3 regions of the Pseudomonas sp. LBUM1670 genome follow, and region 1 is predicted to be linked to each of the others. Evidence: predicted binding sites of a transcription regulator. Region 1 holds the regulator's gene; each other region holds the start of a gene.
What was found. Region 1 encodes FliA, which starts transcription of late flagellar genes. Its sites were predicted from a motif close to CTAAAGTTTNNNNNNNNNNNGCCGNTAA; they were not measured.
Positions count from the first base shown of each region.

Region 2: the regulator FliA is predicted to act here: its motif matches at 6,283-6,310, upstream of ACA073_RS25670 (methyl-accepting chemotaxis protein).
Region 3: the regulator FliA is predicted to act here: its motif matches at 2,273-2,300, upstream of ACA073_RS20865 (flagellar protein MotY).

Region 1 is NZ_CP166783.1:1,664,573-1,672,742, forward strand. It holds gene flhF (flagellar biosynthesis GTPase FlhF) at 1-627, shown strand, start outside; gene fleN (flagellar synthesis regulator FleN) at 744-1,574, shown strand; gene fliA (RNA polymerase sigma factor FliA) at 1,571-2,311, shown strand; gene ACA073_RS07615 (chemotaxis response regulator CheY) at 2,479-2,850, shown strand; gene ACA073_RS07620 (protein phosphatase CheZ) at 2,874-3,662, shown strand; gene ACA073_RS07625 (chemotaxis protein CheA) at 3,710-5,941, shown strand; gene ACA073_RS07630 (protein-glutamate methylesterase/protein-glutamine glutaminase) at 5,993-7,117, shown strand; gene ACA073_RS07635 (flagellar motor protein) at 7,117-7,857, shown strand; gene motD (flagellar motor protein MotD) at 7,874-8,170, shown strand, end outside.
Region 2 is NZ_CP166783.1:5,596,514-5,604,683, reverse strand. It holds gene rep (DNA helicase Rep) at 1-1,777, opposite strand, end outside; gene ACA073_RS25685 (putative bifunctional diguanylate cyclase/phosphodiesterase) at 2,043-3,716, shown strand; gene ACA073_RS25680 (NorM family multidrug efflux MATE transporter) at 3,759-5,153, opposite strand; gene ACA073_RS25675 (LysR substrate-binding domain-containing protein) at 5,312-6,232, shown strand; gene ACA073_RS25670 (methyl-accepting chemotaxis protein) at 6,414-8,170, shown strand, end outside.
Region 3 is NZ_CP166783.1:4,580,008-4,588,177, forward strand. It holds gene ACA073_RS20860 (argininosuccinate synthase) at 1-1,169, opposite strand, end outside; gene ACA073_RS20865 (flagellar protein MotY) at 1,299-2,207, opposite strand; gene pyrC (dihydroorotase) at 2,367-3,413, shown strand; gene rnt (ribonuclease T) at 3,410-4,087, shown strand; gene ACA073_RS20880 (peroxiredoxin) at 4,301-4,903, opposite strand; gene ACA073_RS20885 (bacterioferritin-associated ferredoxin) at 5,219-5,437, shown strand; gene bfr (bacterioferritin) at 5,638-6,111, shown strand; gene grxD (Grx4 family monothiol glutaredoxin) at 6,307-6,648, opposite strand; gene ACA073_RS20900 (molybdopterin oxidoreductase family protein) at 6,746-8,170, opposite strand, start outside.

The sequences.
Region 1 (8,170 bases):
AAGACCACCACCCTGGCCAAGCTCGCGGCCCGTTACGTGCTTAAGTATGGTGCGCAAAACATCGCGCTGGTGAGCATGGACAGCTACCGTATCGGCGCTCAGGAACAACTCAAGACGCTCGGCCGGATCCTCAACGTGTCGGTAACGCACGTCGACCCGGGCCAGTCCCTGGTGCAGGCGCTGGACCCTTTGCTGCGCAAACGCGTGGTGCTGATCGATACCGCAGGTCTTCAGGCCAGCGATCCGGCACTGCGCATGCAGCTCGAAAGCCTGGCCGGTCGTGGCATCAAATCAAAAAACTATCTGGTTCTGGCAACCACCAGCCAGAAACAGGTTCTAACCGCCGCTTATCACAGTTACAAGCGCTGCGGGCTCGCTGGCTGCATCCTGACTAAACTGGATGAAACGGCAAGTCTGGGCGAGGTGTTGAGCCTGGCAATCAGCCATGAGTTGCCGGTGGCTTACCTGACCGATGGACCGCGGATTCCGGATGATTTGCATCTGCCGCGTCGTCATCAGCTGGTCAGCCGCGCCGTCAGTGTGCAAATGCAGGATGAACCCAGCGAAGAAGCCATGGCTGACATGTTCGCTGATATTTACCACAGCCCGACCAAGCAGGTCAGCTGAGGTATTAATGAATAGTTTTTGTACCTACATCGATGGTCTGCCATGCATTGTTCAGTTGATGAACGCGCAGCCAGTAATGTGGCCTCCGTCTATGCAAGACAAGGTAAAGAAATAACATGGGCAGCATGCATCCCGTACAGGTGATCGCGGTGACCGGCGGCAAAGGTGGCGTCGGGAAGACTAACGTGTCAGTGAACTTGTCCCTGGCTCTAGCTGAGCTCGGCCGGCGCGTCATGCTGCTGGACGCCGATCTGGGGCTGGCGAACGTCGACGTCCTGCTGGGACTGACACCCAAACGTACCCTGGCCGACGTGATCGAAGGCCGCTGTGAGCTGCGCGACGTGTTGTTGCAGGGGCCAGGCGGCATCCGCATCGTCCCGGCGGCGTCCGGCACTCAGAGCATGGTGCATCTGAGCCCGGCACAGCACGCCGGCCTGATCCAGGCGTTCAGCGATATCGGCGACAACCTCGACGTCCTGGTGATCGACACCGCCGCGGGTATTGGTGATTCGGTCGTCAGTTTCGTTCGCGCCGCGCAAGAAGTCTTGCTGGTGGTCTGCGACGAGCCGACCTCGATCACCGATGCCTACGCGCTGATCAAACTGCTGAACCGCGACTACGGCATGAACCGCTTCCGCGTCCTGGCCAACATGGCCCAGAGCCCGCAGGAAGGTCGCAACCTGTTCGCCAAATTGACCAAGGTCACGGATCGCTTCCTCGACGTCGCCTTACAATACGTCGGTGCGGTGCCGTACGACGAATGCGTGCGCAAGGCCGTTCAGAAGCAGCGCGCGGTTTATGAAGCTTTCCCGCGTTCCAAGTGTTCCCTGGCCTTCAAGGCCATCGCACAAAAGGTCGATACCTGGCCGCTGCCCGCCAACCCGCGTGGGCACCTGGAGTTTTTTGTCGAGCGCCTCGTGCAACAAACGGCAGGTCCCGTGCTATGACAGCCAGCGGTTACAACCTTTACAAGAAGTCGGCACGTGACGCGCAGTACGAGCTGATCGAGCGTTACGCGCCACTGGTCAAACGCATTGCTTACCACTTGCTGGCGCGTCTGCCGGCCAGTGTCCAGGTCGAAGACCTGATCCAGGCCGGCATGATCGGCTTGCTTGAAGTATCGACCAAATACGACGCCAGCAAAGGCGCGAGTTTCGAGACGTACGCGGGCATTCGAATCCGCGGCGCGATGCTCGATGAAGTCCGCAAGGGGGACTGGGCGCCACGTTCGGTCCACCGCAATACCCGCATGGTCAGCGACGCAATTCGCTCGATTGAAGCTAAAACCGGTCGTGACGCTAAAGATCACGAAGTTGCGGCCGAACTCCAATTGAGTCTCGACGATTACTACGGGATTTTGAACGACACCCTGGGCAGCCGGTTATTCAGTTTCGACGATCTGTTGCAGGACGGCGAACACGAAGGGCTGCACGAGGATGGCGCGAGTGCTCATCTCGAGCCGTCACGCGATCTGGAAGATGAACGCTTCCAGGCGGCGCTGGCGGACGCGATTGCCAATTTGCCGGAGCGTGAGCGACTGGTGTTGGCGCTGTACTACGACGAAGAGTTGAATCTCAAGGAAATCGGTGAGGTCCTGGGGGTCAGCGAATCTCGGGTAAGCCAGTTACACAGCCAGTGCGCGGCCCGTTTGCGGGGGCGTTTGGGGGAGTGGCGAGCGCGCTGAAGGCAGTGTGGGGACACTGCGAACGTGGTTGGTGTGGTGTTGAACTGCGCCGGTTTCGATCTGTTGTGCTCCAGACAGTCATAGAGTGCTTTGCCGGATTGAATGAAATGGCGCGTCCAGGTGCTGGGCGCGTTTAAGACTGCTTGGAGGTCGAATTGGACAAGAACATGAAAATCCTCATCGTTGATGACTTCTCAACGATGCGGCGGATCATAAAAAACCTGTTGCGTGACCTTGGGTTCACCAACACGGTCGAGGCCGACGATGGCACTACTGCCATTCCGGTTCTCAACAGCGGAAGCATCGACTTTCTGGTAACGGACTGGAACATGCCTGGCATGACCGGTATCGATCTGCTGCGTCACGTGCGCGCCGATGAAAAGCTCAAGCACCTGCCGGTGTTGATGGTGACCGCTGAAGCCAAGCGCGAGCAGATCATCGAAGCGGCCCAGGCCGGTGTTAACGGCTATGTGGTCAAACCCTTCACGGCCCAGGCGTTGAAAGAAAAAATCGAGAAGATTTTCGAACGCATCGGTTGAGAAACTGCGCCACGGGGGGAGCTATGGACCAAAACGAATCTTCACAGGGCGATTTTGAATCGACCCTGAAAAAACACGCGGTCGAACTGGTCGAAAGCCTTGAAAAAGGCAAGTTCGGCGACGCTGTACAACTGATCCATGAGCTCAATCAGACCCGTGACCGCGGCCTGTATCAGGAAGTGGGCAAGCTCACCCGCGAGCTGCACAGCGCGATCGTCAATTTCCAGATTGACCCGCACATGCCGCAAGCCGAGGAAGTGTCGCAGATCACGGATGCCACCGAGCGTCTGGGTTACGTTGTGAAACTGACCGAAGCTGCCGCCAACCGCACCATGGATCTGGTCGAAAACTCCACGCCGCTGGTCAACAGCCTGAGCGATGAAGCCCAGGCGCTGAGCACGGACTGGGGGCGGTTCATGCGTCGCGAAGTCGGGGCCGAGGAGTTCCGCGAACTGGCACGGCGTGTCGACGGTTTCCTGGCACGCAGCAGCGCGGACAATCGCGCGGTGTCGAGCAACCTCAACGACATTCTGCTCGCTCAGGATTACCAGGACCTCACAGGTCAGGTGATCAAGCGTGTGACCCAATTGGTTACTGAAGTTGAAAGCAACCTGCTCAAGCTCGTGCTCATGGCCAGTCAGGTGGACCGCTTTGCGGGCATCGAACATGACCGTGAAGCGATGCTTGCTGAAAAAGATCCGCAAAAACATCTCTCTCAGGGTGAAGGTCCGCAGATTCATGCCGATAAAAGAGAAGACGTTGTGTCCGGTCAGGACGATGTGGACGATTTGCTATCCAGCCTAGGGTTTTAGAATTCTAGGTATTTTAGGTTTTTAAACCTGTTAGGAGCACACCCTTAATGAGCTTCGGCGCCGATGAAGAGATCCTTCAGGATTTCCTGGTTGAGGCCGGCGAGATTCTTGAGCACCTGTCCGAACAGCTGGTCGAGCTTGAAAGCCGACCGGATGATGCGGACTTGCTCAATGCAATTTTTCGCGGTTTTCACACTGTAAAAGGGGGCGCCGGCTTCCTCCAGCTCAACGAGCTGGTGGAGTGCTGTCACATCGCCGAGAACGTGTTCGACATCCTTCGCAAGGGTGAACGTCGCGTCGACTCGGAATTGATGGACGTGGTTCTCGAAGCGCTGGACGCGGTGAACAGCATGTTCAGCGAAGTCCGCGAACGCAGCCCGATCACGGCTGCCACGCCTGAATTGCTTGCGGCCCTGGCCCGTCTGGCCGAGCCGCAAACCGCCGATCCAGCCGCGCCTGTGGCTGAAGTGGTGGAAGAGCCGGCTGCCGAAGCCGATTCGGGCGACATCACCGATAGCGAATTCGAACAACTGCTGGACTCGCTGAACGCCGTCAAGGCTCAGGCCGAGGCGCCGGCGGCTGCTCCGGTTGCAGCTTCCAATGCGGCCAGCGACGAAATCACCGATGCAGAATTCGAGTCGTTGCTCGATCAACTGCACGGCAAAGGCCAGTTCGCCGTCGACGCGATCGCCGCGCCCGCAGCACCGGCTGCCCCGAAAGCGCCAGGCGACAGCTCCGACATTACCGACGACGAGTTCGAAGCCCTGCTCGATCAGTTGCACGGCAAGGGCAACTTTGCCGTCGACGCGCTGGAATCGGCGATCGCTTCGGTCCCGGTCGCCGCTGCGCCCATCGCCAAAGCGGCTGGCAGCGATCTGATCTCGGATCACGAGTTCGAATCGCTGCTCGACGAATTGCACGGTAAAGGCAAGTTCACTGAAGTCGGCACCGGTTCTGCCGCTTCTTCGGTAGCGGCGCCCGTCGCCAAAGCCCCGGCACTTGTCGCCAAGGCGCCCGAGCCAAAAGCCGAAACACCGAAGCCTGCCGCCGCTGCACCGGCGCCTGCCCGTGCACCGGCCGCGCCACCTGCGGAAAAACCGGCCAGCGAAGCCGAGACCACCGTGCGGGTCGACACCGCGCGTCTCGATGAAATCATGAACATGGTCGGCGAATTGGTATTGGTGCGTAACCGCCTGGTTCGCCTGGGCGCCAACAGCGCCGATGAAGCCATGTCCAAGGCCGTGTCGAACCTCGACGTGGTCACGGCCGACCTGCAAACCGCGGTCATGAAGACCCGGATGCAACCGATCAAGAAAGTCTTCGGGCGCTTCCCGCGCCTGGTTCGCGACCTGGCTCGCCAGCTCAAGAAAGAGATCAACCTGGAGCTGGTCGGCGAAGAAACCGACCTCGACAAGAACCTCGTCGAGGCCCTGGCCGACCCGCTGGTCCACTTGGTGCGCAACTCGGTCGACCACGGCATCGAAGAGCCGGCCGATCGCGAAGCGATGGGCAAGCCGCGTAGCGGCAAAGTGATTCTTTCCGCCGAACAGGAAGGCGACCACATCCTGCTGTCCATCTCCGATGACGGCAAGGGCATGGACGCTGACGTGTTGCGCGGCATCGCGGTCAAAAAAGGTTTGATGGACAAGGATGCGGCGGACCGTCTCAGCGAGTCCGACTGCTTCAACCTGATCTTTGCGCCGGGTTTCTCGACCAAAACCGAGATCTCCGACGTGTCGGGTCGTGGCGTGGGCATGGACGTGGTGAAAACCAAGATCGCCCAGCTCAACGGCACCATCAACATCTACTCGACCAAGGGCAAGGGCTCGAAGATCGTCATCAAGGTGCCGTTGACCCTGGCGATCATGCCGACGCTGATGGTCATGCTTGGCAACCAGGCGTTTGCGTTCCCGCTGGTGAGCGTCAACGAGATCTTCCACCTCGACCTGTCGCGCACCAACGTGGTGGACGGTCAGGAAGTGGTGATCGTGCGGGACAAGGCGCTGCCACTGTTCTACCTCAAGCGCTGGCTGATCAGCTCCGCCGCTCACGAAGAGCAGCGCGAAGGCCATGTGGTGATCCTTTCGGTAGGCACCCAGCGGATCGGCTTTGTCGTCGATCAACTGGTCGGCCAGGAAGAAGTGGTCATCAAGCCTTTGGGCAAAATGCTCCAGGGAACTCCGGGCATGTCCGGCGCCACCATCACCGGTGACGGCCGCATTGCGCTGATTCTCGATGTTCCGAGCATGCTCAAGCGTTACGCCGCACGGCGTATTTGATTCTGGGGGGGGCGGGGCGACTGAGCCTCGCCCCCGCCTAACGGAGTGTTTATGGTAGTCAAAGTCCTGGTGGTGGACGATTCGGGGTTTTTCCGCCGCCGCGTCTCGGAAATTCTTTCAGCGGATTCGAATATCCAGGTCGTCGGTACGGCGACCAACGGAAAAGAGGCGATTGATCAGGCGCTGGCCCTCAAGCCGGACGTGATCACCATGGACTACGAGATGCCGATGATGGATGGCATCACGGCGGTGCGGCACATCATGCAGCGCTGCCCGACTCCGGTGTTGATGTTCTCCTCGCTGACGCACGAAGGCGCCCGGGTCACCCTGGATGCGCTGGACGCCGGCGCGGTGGATTTCCTGCCGAAGAATTTCGAAGACATCTCGCGCAACCCCGAGAAGGTCAAGCAACTGCTGTGCGAGAAGATTCTCAGCATCTCGCGCAGTAACCGTCGTGTCAGTGCTTACAGCGCACCGGCACCCGTCGCCACGCCAGCCCCGACCCCTGCGCCTTCCAGCGTCAGCAGTTATGTCAGCAGCGCGCCTGTTCGTCCGGCACCGATCCCGGCTCGTGCACCGGCGCACGCACTGTCGTCGCCCGCGCCGAAACGCAAAGCCTACAAGCTGGTTGCCATTGGCACCTCCACCGGCGGCCCGGTTGCCCTGCAGCGCGTATTGACGCAATTGCCGGCCAACTTCCCGGCTCCAATCGTGTTGATCCAGCACATGCCGGCCGCTTTCACCAAAGCGTTCGCCGAGCGTCTGGACAAGCTCTGCCGCATCAGCGTCAAGGAAGCCGAGGATGGCGACATCCTGCGTCCGGGCCTGGCGTTGCTGGCGCCGGGTGGCAAGCAAATGATGGTCGACGGCCGTGGCGCGGTGAAAATCCTGCCGGGCGACGAGCGTCTGAACTACAAGCCGTGCGTGGACATCACGTTCGGTTCGGCCGCCAAGTCCTACGGTGACAAAGTTCTGGCGGTCGTACTGACCGGCATGGGCGCCGACGGTCGTGAAGGTGCGCGTCTGCTCAAGCAGGGCGGCAGCTCGATCTGGGCTCAGGATGAAGCCAGCTGCGTGATCTACGGCATGCCGATGGCCATCGTCAAAGCCGAACTCGCCGATGCGGTGTACGGTCTCGACGACATTGGCAAGCACCTGGTCGAGGCGTGTGTCTGATGGATGTACTCAGCCTTATCGGGATCATCCTGGCGTTTGTCGCCATCATCGGTGGCAACTACCTTGAAGGCGGTCACCTCGGCGCGCTGGCCAACGGCCCAGCGGCGTTGATCGTGCTCGGCGGGACCGTCGGTGCGGCGCTGCTGCAATCGCCAATGAGCGCCTTCAAACGCGCGATGCAGATTCTCGGCTGGATCCTGTTCCCGCCGCGCGTGGACCTCGCCGGCGGCGTCGACCGCGTGGTGAACTGGAGCCTGACCGCCCGCAAGGAAGGTCTGCTCGGCCTGGAAGGTGTGGCCGACGCCGAACCCGACGCCTACTCGCGCAAAGGCTTGCAACTGCTGGTGGACGGCGCCGAGCCGGAAGCGATTCGCACCATTCTGGAAGTGGATTTTTACACCCAGGAAAGCCGCGACATCGAAGCCGCCAAAGTCTTCGAAAGCATGGGTGGCTATGCGCCGACCATCGGCATCATCGGTGCGGTGATGGGCCTGATCCACGTCATGGGCAACCTGGGCGACCCTTCGCAACTGGGCAGTGGCATCGCCGTGGCCTTCGTCGCCACCATCTACGGCGTGGCCAGTGCCAACCTGGTGCTGCTGCCGATTGCCGCCAAACTCAAATCCGTTGCATTGCGCCAGTCGCGTTATCGCGAAATGTTGCTCGAAGGCATCCTGTCGATCGCCGAAGGCGAAAACCCTCGCTCTATTGAGTTGAAGCTTCAGGGCTTCATGGATTGATGGGGGATATGGAAAAATGGCCCGTCGTCGGCAACCTGAAGAACATGTAAACCACGAACGCTGGCTGGTTTCCTACGCCGACTTCATTACGTTGCTGTTCGCCTTTTTCGTGGTGATGTACTCGATTTCTTCGATCAACGAAGGCAAGTACAAGATCATTTCGGAAGCGTTGATTGGCGTATTCACCGATTCGGATCGCGCGCTCAAGCCGATCCCCATCGGTGACGAACGTCCGAAAACCGTGACCCCGGCCAAGCCGCTGGTCAAGGACAGCGAGCAGGTTGACGCCGGCATCGCCGGTGCCAGTGATCCG
Region 2 (8,170 bases), 1.8 Mb from region 1:
CTTCTTCGATGGTGTCGGCTTCGATGCTGGAACGGTGCGGGAGGATTTCCTCTTCCATGCCCATGATGAACACGTAAGGAAACTCCAGACCCTTGGAGGCGTGCAAGGTCATCATCTGCACGCCTTCGGCGCCGTCTTCCTCTTCCTGCTGACGTTCCAGCATGTCGCGCAGGACGAGTTTGCCGATGGCGTCCTCGACGGTCATCTCGCCTTCTTCGTCTTTCTCCAGGGTGTTCTTCAACGCTTCGATCAGGAACCAGACGTTACCCATGCGGTAGTCGGCGGCCTTGTCGCTGGAGCTGTTGGTGCGCAGCCAGTTCTCGTAGTCGATGTCCATGACCATGCTGCGCAGCGCCGAGATCGGGTCTTCGCCGGCACACTGCTCGCGGACCTTGTCCATGAAACGCTTGAAGCGCGACAGGCGATCGGTGAAGCGCGTGTCGAGATGCTCGCCCAGACCGATTTCGTCGGTAGCGGCGTACATCGAGATCTTGCGTTCGGTGGCGTAGTTGCCGAGCTTTTCCAGCGTAGTCGAACCAATCTCCCGGCGTGGGACGTTGATCACACGCAAGAAGGCGTTGTCGTCATCCGGGTTCACGATCAGGCGGAAGTAGGCCATCAGGTCTTTCACTTCCTGACGTCCGAAGAAGCTGTTGCCGCCGGACAGGCGATACGGAATCTGGTGGTGCTGCAGCTTCAGCTCGATCAGTTTGGCCTGATAGTTACCGCGATACAGAATCGCGAAATCGCTGTAGGGCCGGTCGGTGCGCAAGTGCAGGGTCAGCAGTTCTACCGCCACGCGCTCGGCTTCGGCGTCTTCGTTGCGGCAGCGGATCACGCGGATCTCGTCGCCGTGGCCCATCTCGCTCCACAGTTGCTTTTCGAACTCATGCGGGTTGTTCGAGATCAGCACGTTGGCGCAGCGCAGGATGCGGCTGGTGGAGCGATAGTTCTGCTCCAGCATGACGACTTTCAGGGACGGGTAATCGTCCTTGAGCAGCATCAGGTTTTCCGGGCGGGCGCCGCGCCAGGCGTAGATCGACTGGTCGTCGTCGCCGACCACGGTGAACTGGTTGCGCGTGCCGATCAGCAACTTCACCAGCAAATACTGGCTGGCGTTGGTGTCCTGGTATTCGTCCACCAGCAGGTAGCGGACTTTGTTCTGCCACTTTTCGAGGATGTCGGCGTGTTCCTGGAACAGTTTCACCGGCAGCAGGATCAGGTCGTCGAAATCCACCGCGTTGAACGCCTTGAGCGTGCGCTGATAGTGGGTGTAAACGATGGCGGCGGTCTGTTCCTTGGGATTGCGCGCGTTTTCCAAGGCTTCGGGCGGCAGGATCAGGTCGTTTTTCCACGAACCGATCATGTTCTTGATCTCGTCGACGCCGTCGTCGCCCGAGTATTCCTTCTGCATGATGTCGGTCATCAGGGCTTTGACATCGGTCTCGTCGAAGATCGAGAAGCCCGGTTTATAGCCCAGCCGCACGTGTTCCTTGCGGATGATGTTCAGGCCCAGGTTGTGGAAGGTGCACACCGTCAGGCCACGGCCTTCGCCGCCCTTGAGCAGGGTGCCGACCCGTTCCTTCATCTCGCGCGCGGCCTTGTTGGTAAAGGTCATGGCGACGATGTACTGGGCGCGAATGCCGCAGTTCTGGATCAGATGCGCGATCTTGCGCGTGATCACACTGGTCTTGCCGGAGCCTGCGCCGGCGAGCACCAAAAGAGGGCCGCCGACGTAGCTCACGGCTTCTTGCTGCCGGGGATTGAGTCGGGACATACGTAAATTCAGGAGTCAGTCACGAAATGGGCCGGCATTTTAACAGGCTCAGCGAATTGTGCTGCTCTCTCCGACTTGTGACGCAACACGCTATCTATATTTGCCGGTTTTGTTACTTTCACGCAGGATGCGCGATGAATTTGCGACTAATGTTCGTAATTCCGGATACAAAGATCTCTTTTGATAACTGATGTCATTTGGTCATTGGTTATCGGCACGGCATAATGCCCGCCGCCTACATCATTGCAGAGTCTAGGGAGCTAGCTTGTCTACGCCTGTCGAACCCTTGCGTTTGCTGCTACTGGCCGAAGAGCCGGCGTGGGCAGCGTTGTTGCGCGAGTGTCTGGCTCCGATGGGGAGCTCGGTCGTGCTCATCAGCGCTCCGAGCTGGGAATCGGTCAGCGCTCTGTTCGATGACAACCGCAGCGCGGTGTTATTGACGATCCCGGCCCTTCAGCCGGGGGCGGGCCGTTGCAATTTGCCGACGGTGTTGCTGCTCGAGCACGAACCGCTGTTGCCGCCCGATGGCGTGAGCGACTGGTTGGTGCGCGATCATCTCGATTCCGGCATGTTGCGCCGCTGCCTGCGTCATGTGCGTGAGCGCGGCGTGTTGGAAAACACCCTGCAGCGCCTGGCCGAACAAGACCCGCTGACCGGCATCGCCAACCGCCAGGGTTTCCAGACCTTGCTGGCCGCACGACTGGCGGAAAACGAGGGCCGTGGCCTGGCCCTCGGTCACCTGGACCTCGACAACTTCCGCCATGCCAACGACGCCCTCGGCCACCAGGCCGGCGACCGGTTGATTCTGCAAGTGGTCGCACGGCTGAAAAGCCAGCTCGAGGCGGGCGATCAATTGGCGCGGCTGGGCAGCGATGAGTTCGCCCTGTTGATCGACACCCGCCGCGCGCCGCAACGCGCCGAATGGATGGCGGAACGCATCACCGAAGCGCTGGCCGAGCCTTATTGGGTCGACGGTGAAAGCCTGTTGATCGGTTCCAGCCTGGGCATCGCCCATGCCCGCGCCCAGGCGGGCGCCGACCCGTTGATGTGGCACGCGCACATCGCCATGCAGCAAGCCAAGAGCACTCAAGGCTGCACTTTTCACATCTTCAACGAACGCATCAACCGCAATGCCCGCAGCATCGCCGACCTCGAAAGCGAGCTGCGCCGGGCGTTGCGCCGCGATGAGCTGGAACTGCATTACCAGCCACGCCTGAACCTCGAAGACGGCCAGATCGTCGGCCTCGAAGCCCTGGTGCGCTGGCGTCATGCCGAACGTGGCTTGCTGCCGCCGAGCGAGTTCGTGCCACTGGCCGAGCAAAGCGGTTTGATCGTGCCGCTCGGCTACTGGGTCATTTCCCGCGCGTTGCGCGACATGCAGGCGCTGCGCGAACTGGGTTTGCCGGCATTGCACATGGCAATCAACCTGTCGTTCCGGCAGTTTCAGGACAGCCAGTTGTTGTCGACCCTGAGCCGGCTGATTGCCGAGCGCGGCGTCGAGGCGCAATGGCTGGAATTCGAACTGACCGAAACGGCGGTCATGCGTCGCAGCGATCTGGTGAAGCAGACCATGGATGCCCTCGGGCGCTTGGGCGTGCGCTTCTCCCTCGATGACTTCGGCACCGGCTTCTCCTCCTTCGTGCACCTCAACAGCCTGCCGATTGCCTTGTTGAAGGTCGACAAGAGTTTCGTCGGCGGGATGGAGGGGCGCGAAGAGAATCGCAAACTGGTCCACGCGATGATCAATCTGGCGCACAACCTCAATCTCGAGGTAGTCGCCGAAGGTGTCGAAACGATTGAGCAGATGGACCTGTTGCGCGGCTTTGGCTGCGATCAGGTGCAAGGGTATCTGATCAGCAAGCCGTTACCGTTGACGGAGCTGGTTGAATATTTGAGGTTCGACAGTAGTCAGCAGCCTGCACTGGAAGTCGTGGTTTAAACACGGACAAAATGTGGGAGCAAGCCCGCTCCCACAGGGATCTCAATCCGGCTGGGCGACTTCGAAACGCGGCGATGACGGCTCCCGCCGAATCATCCGCTTCATCTTCCACTCAAACGCCAGCGTCAGGCTCACCGCCGCGCACGCCAATCCCAGTGCCAACCCCCACCAGACGCCCGTCGGTCCCCAGTTCAAATGGAAGGCCATCCACCATGCGGCAGGCACGCCAATCAGCCAATAGCAACCCAGTCCGACCAGGAACGTGGTCTTGGCGTCCTTGAGCCCGCGAATGCAACCCATGGCGATGGTTTGCGTACCGTCGAACAGCTCGAACCACGCCGCTACCGCCAGCAGGCTTACAGCCAGTTCGATGACGGGGCGGAAGGCCGGGTCGTTGTGGTCCAGGAACAGGCCGATCAACTGATTCGGTAGCAGCCAGAAGACCATCGCGAAGCCGAGCATTGCCGCCGCGCCAAACGCGATCCCGACCCGTCCGGCCAGTCGCGCGTCCAGCAGCTGCCCGGCGCCGTAATGCTGGCCGATGCGCATGGTGATCGCATAGGAAAGCCCCGCCGGAATCATGAATGCCACCGAAACAATCTGCAGCGCGATCTGGTGCGCGCCCAGTTGCGTACTGCCCATGGTGCCCATGCACAGCGCGGCGAAGGCAAACAGCCCGACTTCCACTGCGTAGGTGCCGCCAATCGGCAGGCCCAGGCGCCACAGCTCTCTCAGATACTGCCGGTCAGACCGCGACAAACCCTGGCGCAACGGATACGCGTCGTACGCCGGATGCCGCCGAATGTGCAGCGCCAACGCCAGCGCCATAAGGTTGGCGACAATCGCCGTGACCAGACCGATGCCCACCAGACCCATTTTCGGCAGGCCGAACATCCCGGTGATCAACGCATAGTTGAGGACGAAGTTGGCCACCGCGCCGCCAAGGCTGATAACCATCACCGGCGTCGCCCGGCCAATGGCGCTGGTGAAACCGCGCAGGGCCATGAAGCTCAGGAAACCGGGCAGTGCGAACGGCAGGATCAGCAGGAACTGTCCGGCCGACTGGACGTTGGTTTCGGTCTGGCCGAACAGCAGCAAAACCGGTTTGAGATTCCATAGCAGCAACCCGGCCACCAGGGCCATCAACCACGCCAGCCACAATCCGGCCTGGGTCAGCCGCGCCGCGCCGACGATATCACCCGCACCCTGACGGATCGCCACCAGGGTGCCAACCGCCGCGATGACGCCGATGCAAAAGATCGACACAAACGAATACGTTGCCGCGCCGAGCCCGCCGCCGGCCAGTGCCTCCGGACTCAGGCGCGCCATCATCAAGGTGTCGGTGAGGACCATCAGCATGTGCGCCAACTGCGAGGCAATCAACGGCCCCGCCAGCCGCAGGATGGCCCAGAGTTCAATATGCGCTGGATGCTGCATGGTCATCACGCTCGATGGTCCAAGAGAACAGGAAAGCGTCGATTCTCGGCGCTCTGCGGGGTTTGCACAAAGGGATAAAAAGGATGGGTGGCATGAATAAAACTCATCCTGGAGAATTTCTGATAAGTTGACTCGATTGCGCTATAGGAGCTTTCCGAATGTCCCGTCGTCTTCCTCCCCTTTATGCCCTTCGCGCATTCGAAGCGGCGGCGCGGCATAGCTCGTTTACCCGCGCCGCTGAAGAATTGTCGATTACGCAGAGTGCCGTCAGTCGACACATTCGTACGCTCGAAGAGCACTTTGCCTGTCGGCTGTTTCACCGCAGCGGGCGCAATCTGCAACTGACTGAGTCGGCGCGGCTGATCCTGCCGGGCATTCGCGAAGGCTTCACGGCACTCGAACGCGCCTGCAATACCTTGCGCGCCGAGGATGACATTCTGCGCATGAAAGCCCCGTCCACCCTGACCATGCGTTGGTTGCTGGCGCGGCTCAGCCGGTTTCGCCATCTGCAACCGGGCAACGAGGTGCAACTGACCAGCGCCTGGATGGACGTCGACTCGGTGGACTTCAACCATGAGCCGTTCGATTGCGCCGTGATCCTCAGCAACGGGCATTTTCCGCCGGACTGGGAAGCCAGTTTCCTGTTCCCCGAGGAGCTGATTCCAGTGGGCGCGCCGAATCTTCTGAAGGATCAACCGTGGGACGTTGCGCGCCTGGCCAATGCCGAACTGCTGCACCCTACGCCGGACCGGCGAGACTGGCGCAACTGGTTGGAACGCATGGGGCTGACCGATCAGGTGTCGCTGAAGGGCGGGCAGGTGTTCGACACGCTTGAACTGGGGATGATTGCTGCCGCCCGGGGTTATGGCGTGTCGATGGGCGATCTGCTGATGGTGGCCGAGGATGTGGCTCAGGGACGTCTGAGTTTGCCGTGGCCGACCGCCGTCGCCAGTGGTGAGAATTATTACCTCGTCTGGCCGAAAACACGCCCCGGAGGTGAACGTTTGCGCCGTCTCAGCGATTTCCTGCAAGGGGAAGCCCTGGCGATGAAGTTGCCGGATGTCGAGCACTTGCGCTGAATCGATAGAGCCCCCGCAAAAGAGGCGTTGTGCCATATCCGGGCAGGCTACTCAAGTATTCAGGTTTGCCGCCGAAAATCTGCAGATGGAACCTTCGTGGGGGTTCGACGCAATTCCCATTGTTAGAAATTTTGCCGAACAGCCGATCAAGAAAGATCCGGTCACTCGGCCAGGAGCTGTCATGTCTCAACCTCGTGCACGGATCGCCTCACAGCTTGGACTTGCGCTCGCCGTTATTCTGGCGATTGTCATCAGTGGCAGCACCCTGTTCGCCTTGCGCTCGCTGGACACGGCCAACCTCGCGACCCGCGAAGAGCACCTGGCCAGTGAAGCCCGATTGCTGGCCGACCAGTTGAGTACGTTTCACGGCACGTTGCGTGAAAGCACCCAGCGCCTGGCCGGCCTTTTCGAGAAGCGCTTCAGCGCAGGTCTGAGCGTGCACCCGGACGAACCGGTGGCCGTGGCGGGTGCGCAGACTCCGGGCCTGCACCTGGGCAGTGAAGTGCTGAACAACAACTTCAAGGAAGTGGACGAGTTCAAGCAAATGACGGCAGGCGTTGCGACGGTGTTCGTGCGCAACGGCGAGGACTTCATTCGGGTCAGCACGTCCCTGAGTAAACAGGACGGCAGCCGCGCCATCGGCACGTTGCTGGATCATGCCCATCCGGCCTATGCGCGCCTGATGGCGGGGCAGAGCTACGTCGGTCGCGCCTTGCTGTTCGAACGTTCCTACATGACGCAGTACACCCCGGTACGCGACAGCAGCGGTAAGGTGATTGCCGTGCTGTTCGTAGGATTCGATTACACCGATGCGCAGAACGCGCAGTTTGCCAACCTCAAACGCTTCCGCATCGGCCAGACCGGTTCTTTGGCGCTGCTGGACGAGCAAAGCAAATGGTTGGTGCCCATTGCCGGCGTGCAAGCGCTGGACAAAGCTGTACCGGCCATCGCCGCGCTGGCGAAAACGCCGGGCAAGGGCGATTTCTGGAGCGACACATCCGAAGATTTTTATAGCGTCGCCGTGCCTTTCGACGGCGGCCCATGGTCGGTCGTGGCGAGCATGCCGCAAGACGAAATCAGCGCGGTGACCTGGAGCGTCGGCATTCAATTGGCGATTGGCAGTCTGCTGGCGATGTTGATCGCTGTGGGCTCGGCTGTCTGGTTGCTGCGCAGCAAACTCGCGCCGCTGGGTGATCTGGTGCGTCAGGCCGAAGCCTTGGGCGCCGGTGATCTGAGCGTGCGCCTGAACGTGTCGAGCAATGACGAAATCGGTCAGTTGGCCCGCGCCTTCAACCAGATGAGCCAGGCGCTGTCGACGATGGTCGAACACATCCGCAAGGCTTCGCAAGAGGTCAACAGCCGTGCCCAGGCGTTGTCTGGTTTATCGGGTGGCGCGTATGAAGGCATGGAGCAGCAGTCGGGGGAAATCACCAGCATGGCCGGCGCCGTGGAACAATTCAGCGCCACCTCGCTGAACATTGCCGACAACATGGGCAGCACTCAACGTCTGGCTCAGGAAAACGCACAGCAAACCCGGATCGGTCGTACATCGATGGACGAAGCGTCCTCGTCCCTGGAGCAAATTGCTGGTGCGCTGAACAGCACTGCCACGGTGATCAACACCCTCGGACAACGCTCCCAGGAAATCGGCGGCATTGTCGGGGTGATTACTTCGATTGCCGAGCAGACCAATCTGCTGGCGCTCAACGCCGCCATTGAAGCGGCGCGTGCCGGTGAGCAGGGGCGTGGTTTTGCGGTGGTGGCTGATGAGGTGCGTAATTTGGCTTCGCGTACGCGTCAGGCTACCGACGAGATTTCCGGGATGATTCAAAGCATCCAGCAGGAAACCGGCAACGCCATCAGCACCATGGAGCAGGGCAATGTGCTGATGCAGGAAGGCTTATCGCGTAACGCCAACGTCGCATTGGCACTGGCGCG
Region 3 (8,170 bases), 2.9 Mb from region 1:
TTCAGCTTGATGAAGCCGGCCGCATCCGCCTGGTTGTAGGCGCCGCCGTCTTCTTCAAATGTCGCGATGTTGGCGTCGAACAACGACTCGTCGGACTTGCGGCCAGTGACGATCACGTTGCCCTTGTACAGTTTCAGGCGCACAACGCCGTTCACGTGAGCCTGGGAAGCATCGATCATCTGTTGCAGCATCAGACGCTCAGGGCTCCACCAGTAACCGGTGTAGATCAGGCTGGCGTATTTAGGCATCAACTCGTCTTTGAGGTGAGCCACTTCGCGGTCCAGGGTGATCGACTCGATCGCACGGTGAGCGCGCAGCATGATGGTGCCGCCAGGGGTTTCGTAGCAACCACGGGACTTCATGCCCACATAACGGTTCTCGACGATGTCGAGGCGGCCGATACCGTGTTCGCCACCGATACGGTTCAGGGTCGCCAGCACGGTGGCCGGGGTCATTTCGACGCCGTCCAGCGCAACGATGTCGCCGTTGCGGTAGGTCAGTTCCAGGTACTGGGCCTTGTCAGGAGCGTTCTCCGGGGAGACGGTCCATTTCCACATGTCTTCTTCGTGCTCGGTCCAGGTGTCTTCCAGCACGCCGCCTTCATAGGAGATGTGCAGCAGGTTGGCATCCATCGAGTACGGGGATTTTTTCTTGCCGTGACGCTCGATCGGGATGTTGTGCTTTTCAGCGTAATCCATCAGCTTTTCACGGGACAGCAGGTCCCATTCGCGCCACGGCGCAATCACTTTTACACCTGGCTTCAGGGCGTAGGCACCCAGTTCAAAACGAACCTGGTCGTTGCCTTTGCCGGTGGCGCCGTGGGAAATGGCGTCAGCGCCGGTTTCGTTGGCGATTTCGATCAGGCGCTTGGCGATCAACGGACGAGCGATGGAAGTACCCAGCAGGTACTCGCCTTCGTAAACGGTGTTGGCGCGGAACATCGGGAAAACGAAATCGCGTACGAATTCTTCGCGCAGATCGTCGATGTAGATCTCTTTCACGCCCATGGCCTGAGCCTTGGCGCGTGCAGGTTCGACCTCTTCGCCCTGACCCAGGTCAGCGGTGAAGGTCACGACTTCACAGTTATAAGTATCCTGCAGCCACTTGAGGATCACCGAAGTGTCCAGGCCGCCGGAATACGCCAGAACGACCTTGTTTACGTCCGCCATGCCATCACTCCACGGGGTTCTACGGAAAGCCGTCAAGTCTACCGGGCATGCAGGATAATTTACAGAGGCGCGACAGCTTATGACGACGAAGCGACAGATTATGTCGAGGCAGCGACGATGACCGCTTGGTCAGGAAGTCTTCGCGGCACTCGCCGACGCTGTTATCTGGGGTGCCGGCTGCTCGGTGGGCGCGACCCGGGCGAGGTGCACGTTGACCCGACGGTTCTTCGCCCGATTGGCCGCATTGGTGTTGGGAGCCATCGGATAACGCTCGCCGTGAAAGCGCACGGTAATCTGCGATTCCTGAAAACCGTTGGCCTTGAAGAACTCCATGACCGCCAGAGCCCGACGCCGCGACAGGTCTCGATTGGTCAGGCGGTTGCCACTGTTGTCGGAGTGGCCGTCGAGTTCGATGTGATTGACCGTCGGATCGGCCTTCATGAACTCCAGCATCACCTGCAGCTGAGCCTTGGCCTGCGCGTCGAGATCCAGGCCGTCGCCGGGAAAGCCGATCTGCGTTTGTTTGACCTGCTCGAAATTCTTCGGCAGCAGTTTCGCCACACAGCCCTGATAATCGTTAAACGCCTTGCTGAACTTGACCGGCAACAGGCGCACTTCCGACACCCGGCCATCGCCCGAATAATGTCGGACGACCGGGCTGCGCCCATCCATCAGACCACTGATCAAGCGCCCGGCCTGAACCTGCGAGCTGTTGAACAGCACATTGCCGCTGCCGATCTGCACGGAACCGAGATTGATGTCGCCACGCCCCGGCTGCCAGGGTGCAGCGGCCGCCAGCAAGGTCGCCGAGCCGCCGCCGACCATCGAGTTGTAGGCTTTCAGACGAAACGTCGCCTGCTCGCCGGCGCGACGCACGAACTCACCCGAACCGAAATCGGTGATCGGTTGAGTCAGGCGGCACTCGAACTTGTCCCCTTCGACCGTCCACTCGATGCTCTCCAGACGGGTCTGGAAAGTGAGCGCCATCGCGGGAAGGCTGGCAAACACACTGAGCAAGGCTAAATAACGCTGGCGCACGGGAGGCTCCACTGGCTTCTACAACAAAAAGACCGACACACACATGTTTACGGCATACCTGTTGGATATCGGAAGCTTCCAGCAAAACTTGATAGCGAGTGCCTGAGAGAGTCTTTTCCGGTAGCATTCCCCTCAGTTTGACCCGCCTGGAATCCCCTCATGTCCGACCGCCTGACCCTGCTGCGTCCCGACGACTGGCACATTCATCTTCGCGATGGTGCCGTGTTGACCAATACCGTTGCGGATGTCGCGCGCACCTTTGGTCGCGCCATCATCATGCCCAACCTGGTACCTCCGGTGCGTAACGCCGCTGAAGCCGACGGCTATCGCCAGCGGATTCTCGCTGCACGTCCGGCCGGCAGCCGTTTCGAACCGTTGATGGTGCTTTACCTGACCGACCGCACCCAGCCCGAAGAAATTCGTGAGGCCAAGGCCAGCGGCTTCATTCACGCCGCCAAGTTGTACCCGGCCGGTGCGACCACCAACTCGGACTCTGGCGTCACCAGCATCGACAAGATCTTCCCTGCACTCGAGGCCATGGCCGAAGTCGGGATGCCTTTGTTGGTTCACGGTGAAGTCACCCGTGGCGATGTCGACGTGTTCGACCGCGAAAAACTCTTCATCGATGAGCACATGCGTCGTGTGGTCGAGCGTTTCCCGACGCTCAAAGTGGTGTTCGAACACATCACCACCGCGGACGCCGTGCAGTTCGTCAACGAGGCTTCGGCCAACGTTGGCGCGACCATCACTGCGCATCACTTGCTGTACAACCGCAACCACATGCTGGTTGGCGGGATTCGGCCGCACTTCTATTGCCTGCCGATTCTCAAGCGCAATACGCACCAGGAAGCCTTGCTCGACGCCGCCACCAGCGGCAGCGAGAAGTTCTTCCTCGGCACCGACTCGGCGCCGCACGCCCAGCACGCCAAGGAAGCCGCTTGCGGTTGCGCCGGTTGCTACACCGCTTATGCGGCGATCGAGATGTACGCCGAAGCGTTCGAACAGCGCAATGCGCTGGACAAGCTCGAAGCCTTCGCCAGCCTTAACGGCCCGCGCTTCTATGGCCTGCCGGTGAACACCGATCGCATCACCCTGGTCCGCGAAGAGTGGACCGCCCCAACCAGCCTGCCATTTGGCGAGCTGACCGTTATCCCGCTGCGCGCCGGTGAAAAACTGCGCTGGCGCCTGCTGGAGGAACACGCGTGAGTGAAGACCATTTCGACGACGAACAGGACGGTCAAGGCGGCGGAGGTGGTCCACGCCACCCGATGGCAGCTCGATTCCGTGGATACCTGCCAGTCGTTGTCGACGTTGAAACCGGTGGTTTCAACTCTGCCACTGACGCCTTGCTGGAAATAGCCGCTACCACCATCGCCATGGATGAGAAGGGTTTTGTATACCCTGATCACACCTACTTCTTCCGCGTCGAGCCTTTTGAAGGCGCGAACATCGAAGCGGCTGCGCTGGAGTTCACCGGAATCAAACTCGATCACCCGCTGCGCATGGCGGTGAGTGAAGAAGCGGCGCTGACCGATATCTTCCGTGGCATCCGCAAGGCGTTGAAAGCCAACGGCTGCAAGCGGGCGATTCTGGTCGGGCACAACAGCAGTTTCGATCTGGGCTTCCTGAACGCGGCAGTTGCGCGCCTGGACATGAAGCGCAACCCGTTCCATCCGTTCTCCAGCTTCGACACGGCAACCCTCGCCGGTCTGGCCTACGGTCAAACCGTGCTGGCGAAAGCCTGTCAGGCCGCCGACATCGACTTCGACGGTCGCGAGGCCCACTCGGCTCGCTACGACACCGAGAAGACGGCAGAGCTGTTCTGCGGCATCGTCAATCGCTGGAAGCAGATGGGCGGCTGGGAAGACTATAACGATTGATTGCGGTCGCGGATGCGATTCGATTACGGGATTGCGCTTGTTGTAGGAGCGAGCTTGCTCGCGATGGTCGTCAACGATAACGCTGGCGGCCTGACACTGCGTAGCGCTCTCAGGTTCATCGCGAGCAAGCTCGCTCCTACAAGGGACCTGCGTTTATCCCGCCCATAAAAAAACCGGCCTCAACGGCCGGTTTTTTTATGCCTCGAACGCGCCTTACAGGGCAGCAGCGTTCTCGGTCAGGTAAGCCGCGACGCCTTCGGTCGAAGCGGTCATGCCTTTGTCGCCTTTTTTCCAGTTGGCAGGGCAGACTTCGCCGTGCTCTTCGTGGAATTGCAGAGCGTCGACCAGACGGATCAGCTCTTCCATGTTACGGCCCAGCGGCAGGTCGTTGATGATCTGCGAACGGACAACGCCTTTGTCGTCGATCAGGAACGCGCCACGGAAAGCCACGCCGCCTTCGGACTCAACGTCGTAGGCCTTGGCGATTTCGTGCTTCATGTCGGCAGCCATGGTGTAGCGAACCTGGCCGATACCGCCATTGTTCACCGGGGTGTTGCGCCATGCGTTGTGAGTGAAGTGCGAGTCGATCGAAACGGCGATCACTTCAACGTTGCGTGCCTTGAAGTCGGACATGCGGTTGTCCAGAGCGATCAGCTCGGATGGGCAAACGAAAGTGAAGTCCAGTGGGTAGAAGAACACCAGGCCGTATTTGCCTTTGATGGCCGACGACAGGGTGAAGCTGTCGACGATTTCGCCATTGCCGAGTACGGCGGGTACGGTGAAGTCAGGGGCTTGCTTGCCTACGAGTACGCTCATTGAATATCTCCTGGTGTAAAAACGTGAAGTTCCGGGTTTGCGCCAGCCTGCCACTCTCAGGCGACAGCCCTGTGACACCCACCCGCTTCATAAGGACCGGCCATCATACACTGCGTTTTTGAGCTGTCCTCAACGGTTTTTTCGCCAACACCTGAAATTGCCGTCGTCGTGATTACTGGCAGATTGCCCCGAAGAAAACCGTTCGTCAGTCACGCCGCCTTATAACGCAAAGCTTTCAGAAACCACTTTGACAATCATTCTCGTTAACATTAAGATCCATCGCAATTGAGTCACAACCAGCGACGGTTTTCACTTATGTATGTCTGCCTCTGCACTGGCGTCACCGACGGACAAATCCGCGAAGCAATCTATGAAGGATGCTGCAGTTACAAGGAAGTGCGTCAGGCTACCGGCGTAGCCAGCCAATGCGGCAAATGTGCCTGCCTTGCCAAGGAAGTGGTGCGTGAAACCCTGACCAAATTGCAAACAGCCCAGGCTGCAATTCCTTTCCCTGTAGAATTTACTGCCGCGTAAGTATCCCATTTCAAAGAACCGGACTTCATGTCCGGTTTTTTTATGCCTGAAAATCAATTGGTTACGCTCTAGACGCGGAACACAAACATTCTTATTCCGATTAATTTTCATTTAAGTTTCAATAACTTAGGTTTGACACTCTTAGTTGTGCGGCTCAAACTCTGGTTTATAGACAGCTATTACAGGGCAGGCCCCCCATCATGAAAGGCGACGTTACAGTCATCCAGCATCTCAACAAGATCCTTGCCAATGAGCTGGTCGCGATCAATCAATATTTTCTGCATGCGCGCATGTATGAAGATTGGGGCCTGAACAAGCTCGGCAAGCACGAATACCACGAGTCCATCGACGAGATGAAACACGCGGACAAGCTGATCAAGCGCATCCTGTTCCTGGAAGGCCTGCCGAACGTGCAAGACCTGGGTAAGCTGCAGATCGGCGAACACACCCAGGAAATGCTCGAGTGTGACCTGCGTATCGAACGTACCGGCCACGCCGACCTGAAAGTCGCGATTGCTCATTGCGAGACTGTTGGCGATTTCGGTAGCCGTGAACTGCTCGAAGACATTCTAGAATCCGAAGAAGAACATATCGACTGGCTGGAAACCCAACTGGGCCTGATCGATAAAGTCGGTCTTGAGAACTATCTGCAATCGCAGATGGGCGAAGAATAATTAGCGCCCGCTAAACTCGAGACAATAAAAAGCCCCGCGCTCTTTTCAAGAGGCGGGGCTTTTTTATGCCCGGTTTCAGGTTCACCCTGAAACAAATGTGGGAGCGGGCTTGCTCGCGAAAGCGGTAGGTCAGTCAACGTATCTGTTGAAAGTTGTACCGCTTTCGCGAGCAAGCCCGCTCCCACACAAGGCGGATCAGGCTTCGGACTTGTTGGCAGCAGCCGCTTCAACAGCCGCTTTGATGGTGCTTTGCAGCGAACCGTCTGCAGCCATTTCGGTCATGATGTCGCTACCGCCGACCAGCTCACCACCGACCCACAGTTGCGGGAAAGTTGGCCAGTTGGCGTATTTTGGCAGGTTGGCGCGGATTTCCGGGTTCTGCAGGATGTCCACGTACGCAAACTTTTCACCACATGCCATCACGGCCTGCGCGGCTTTCGCGGAGAAGCCACACTGCGGGGCATTTGGCGAGCCTTTCATGTAAAGCAGAATGGTGTTGTTAGCAATCTGCTCTTTAATCGTTTCGATGATATCCATGGAGCACCTCGGCTGAACTTTCCGACTCAAGGGTCGGCACGGTGGCGCATTGTAACGGAAACCCGAGCGCCATGCTCGGTCTCCCCGACAGACTCAGTCACGCTGCCGCCACGGTCACCGGCACACCGTTCAACGCCGCATTCCCCGACAACTCATCGAGCTGACACTCGTCGGTCAGGTCATTGGCGCTGGAACCCGGCTGGCCGCTGGCAATCGTCATCTGCACGCCGGGCCTCGCATGACCCCAGCCGTGCGGCAGGCTGACCACGCCTTTCATCATATCCAGACTGCCCTGCACTTCCACTTCGATCATGCCGACCCGGGAACTGACCCGCACCCGCTGCCCATCGCTGAGCCCGCGGCTAGCCAGGTCGTCCGGATGCATCAGCAATTGATGACGCGGCTTGCCCTTCACCAGTCGGTGATAGTTGTGCATCCACGAGTTATTGCTGCGCACGTGACGACGGCCAATCATCAGCAGCTCATCGGCGGCCGGCGCCTGCAGCGCGGCGAAGCGAGCCAGGTCGGCAAGAATGGCCGCGGGGGCAGCCTGGACGCGTTGGTCAGCGGTTTTAAGGCGCGGAGCAAGGTTGGGTTTCAGCGCACCAAGATCAACACCATGTGGATGATCGAACAACGTCGCCAGCGACAACTGGTGCTCCGAGGCATCGCCATACGAGCCCATCCGCAAACCACGATCAATCATCTGTGCGGGTGGAATCGTCGGTTTCAGCTCTTTGCCGGTCTTCGCGGCAAAGGCCTTGGCCAGCCCGACGAAAATTTCCCAGTCGTGCAGCGCGCCTTCCGGTTTGGCCAGGATCGCGCGGTTGAACCGGGTGACGTTACGCACCGCGAACATGTTGAAGGTGGTGTCGTAATGATCGTTTTCCAGGGCCGATGTCGAGGGCAGAATCAGATCGGCATAGCGCGTGGTTTCGTTGATGTACAGGTCGACACTGACCATGAACTCCAACCCGTCCAGCGCCTGTTCGAGTTGTCGGCCATTGGGCGTCGACAGCACCGGATTGCCCGCCACGGTGATCAGTGCGCGGACCTGCCCTTCCCCTTCGGTGAGCATCTCTTCGGCCAACGCCGACACCGGCAACTCGCCGCCGTATTCCGGACGCCCGGACACGCGGCTCTGCCACAGGTTGAAATGCCCGCCCGAGGTAGACGCCACCAGGTCCACCGCCGGTTCGGTGCATAACGCGCCGCCCACACGGTCGAGGTTGCCGGTGACCAGGTTGATCAGTTGCACCACCCAATGGCACAACGTACCGAACACCTGGGTCGAGACACCCATGCGGCCGTAGCAGACCGCTGTCGGTGCCGCCGCGAAGTCCCGGGCCAGTTGGCGAATCTGCCCGGCTGGCACGGCGCACAGCGGGCTCATGACCTCGGCAGTGAAACTCGCGACCGCCTCGCGCACCTCATCCAGACCGTCCACCGGCAGATGGCTGTCGCGGGTCAGGCCTTCGGCGAACAAGGTATTGAGCAGCCCGAACAACAGCGCCGCATCGCC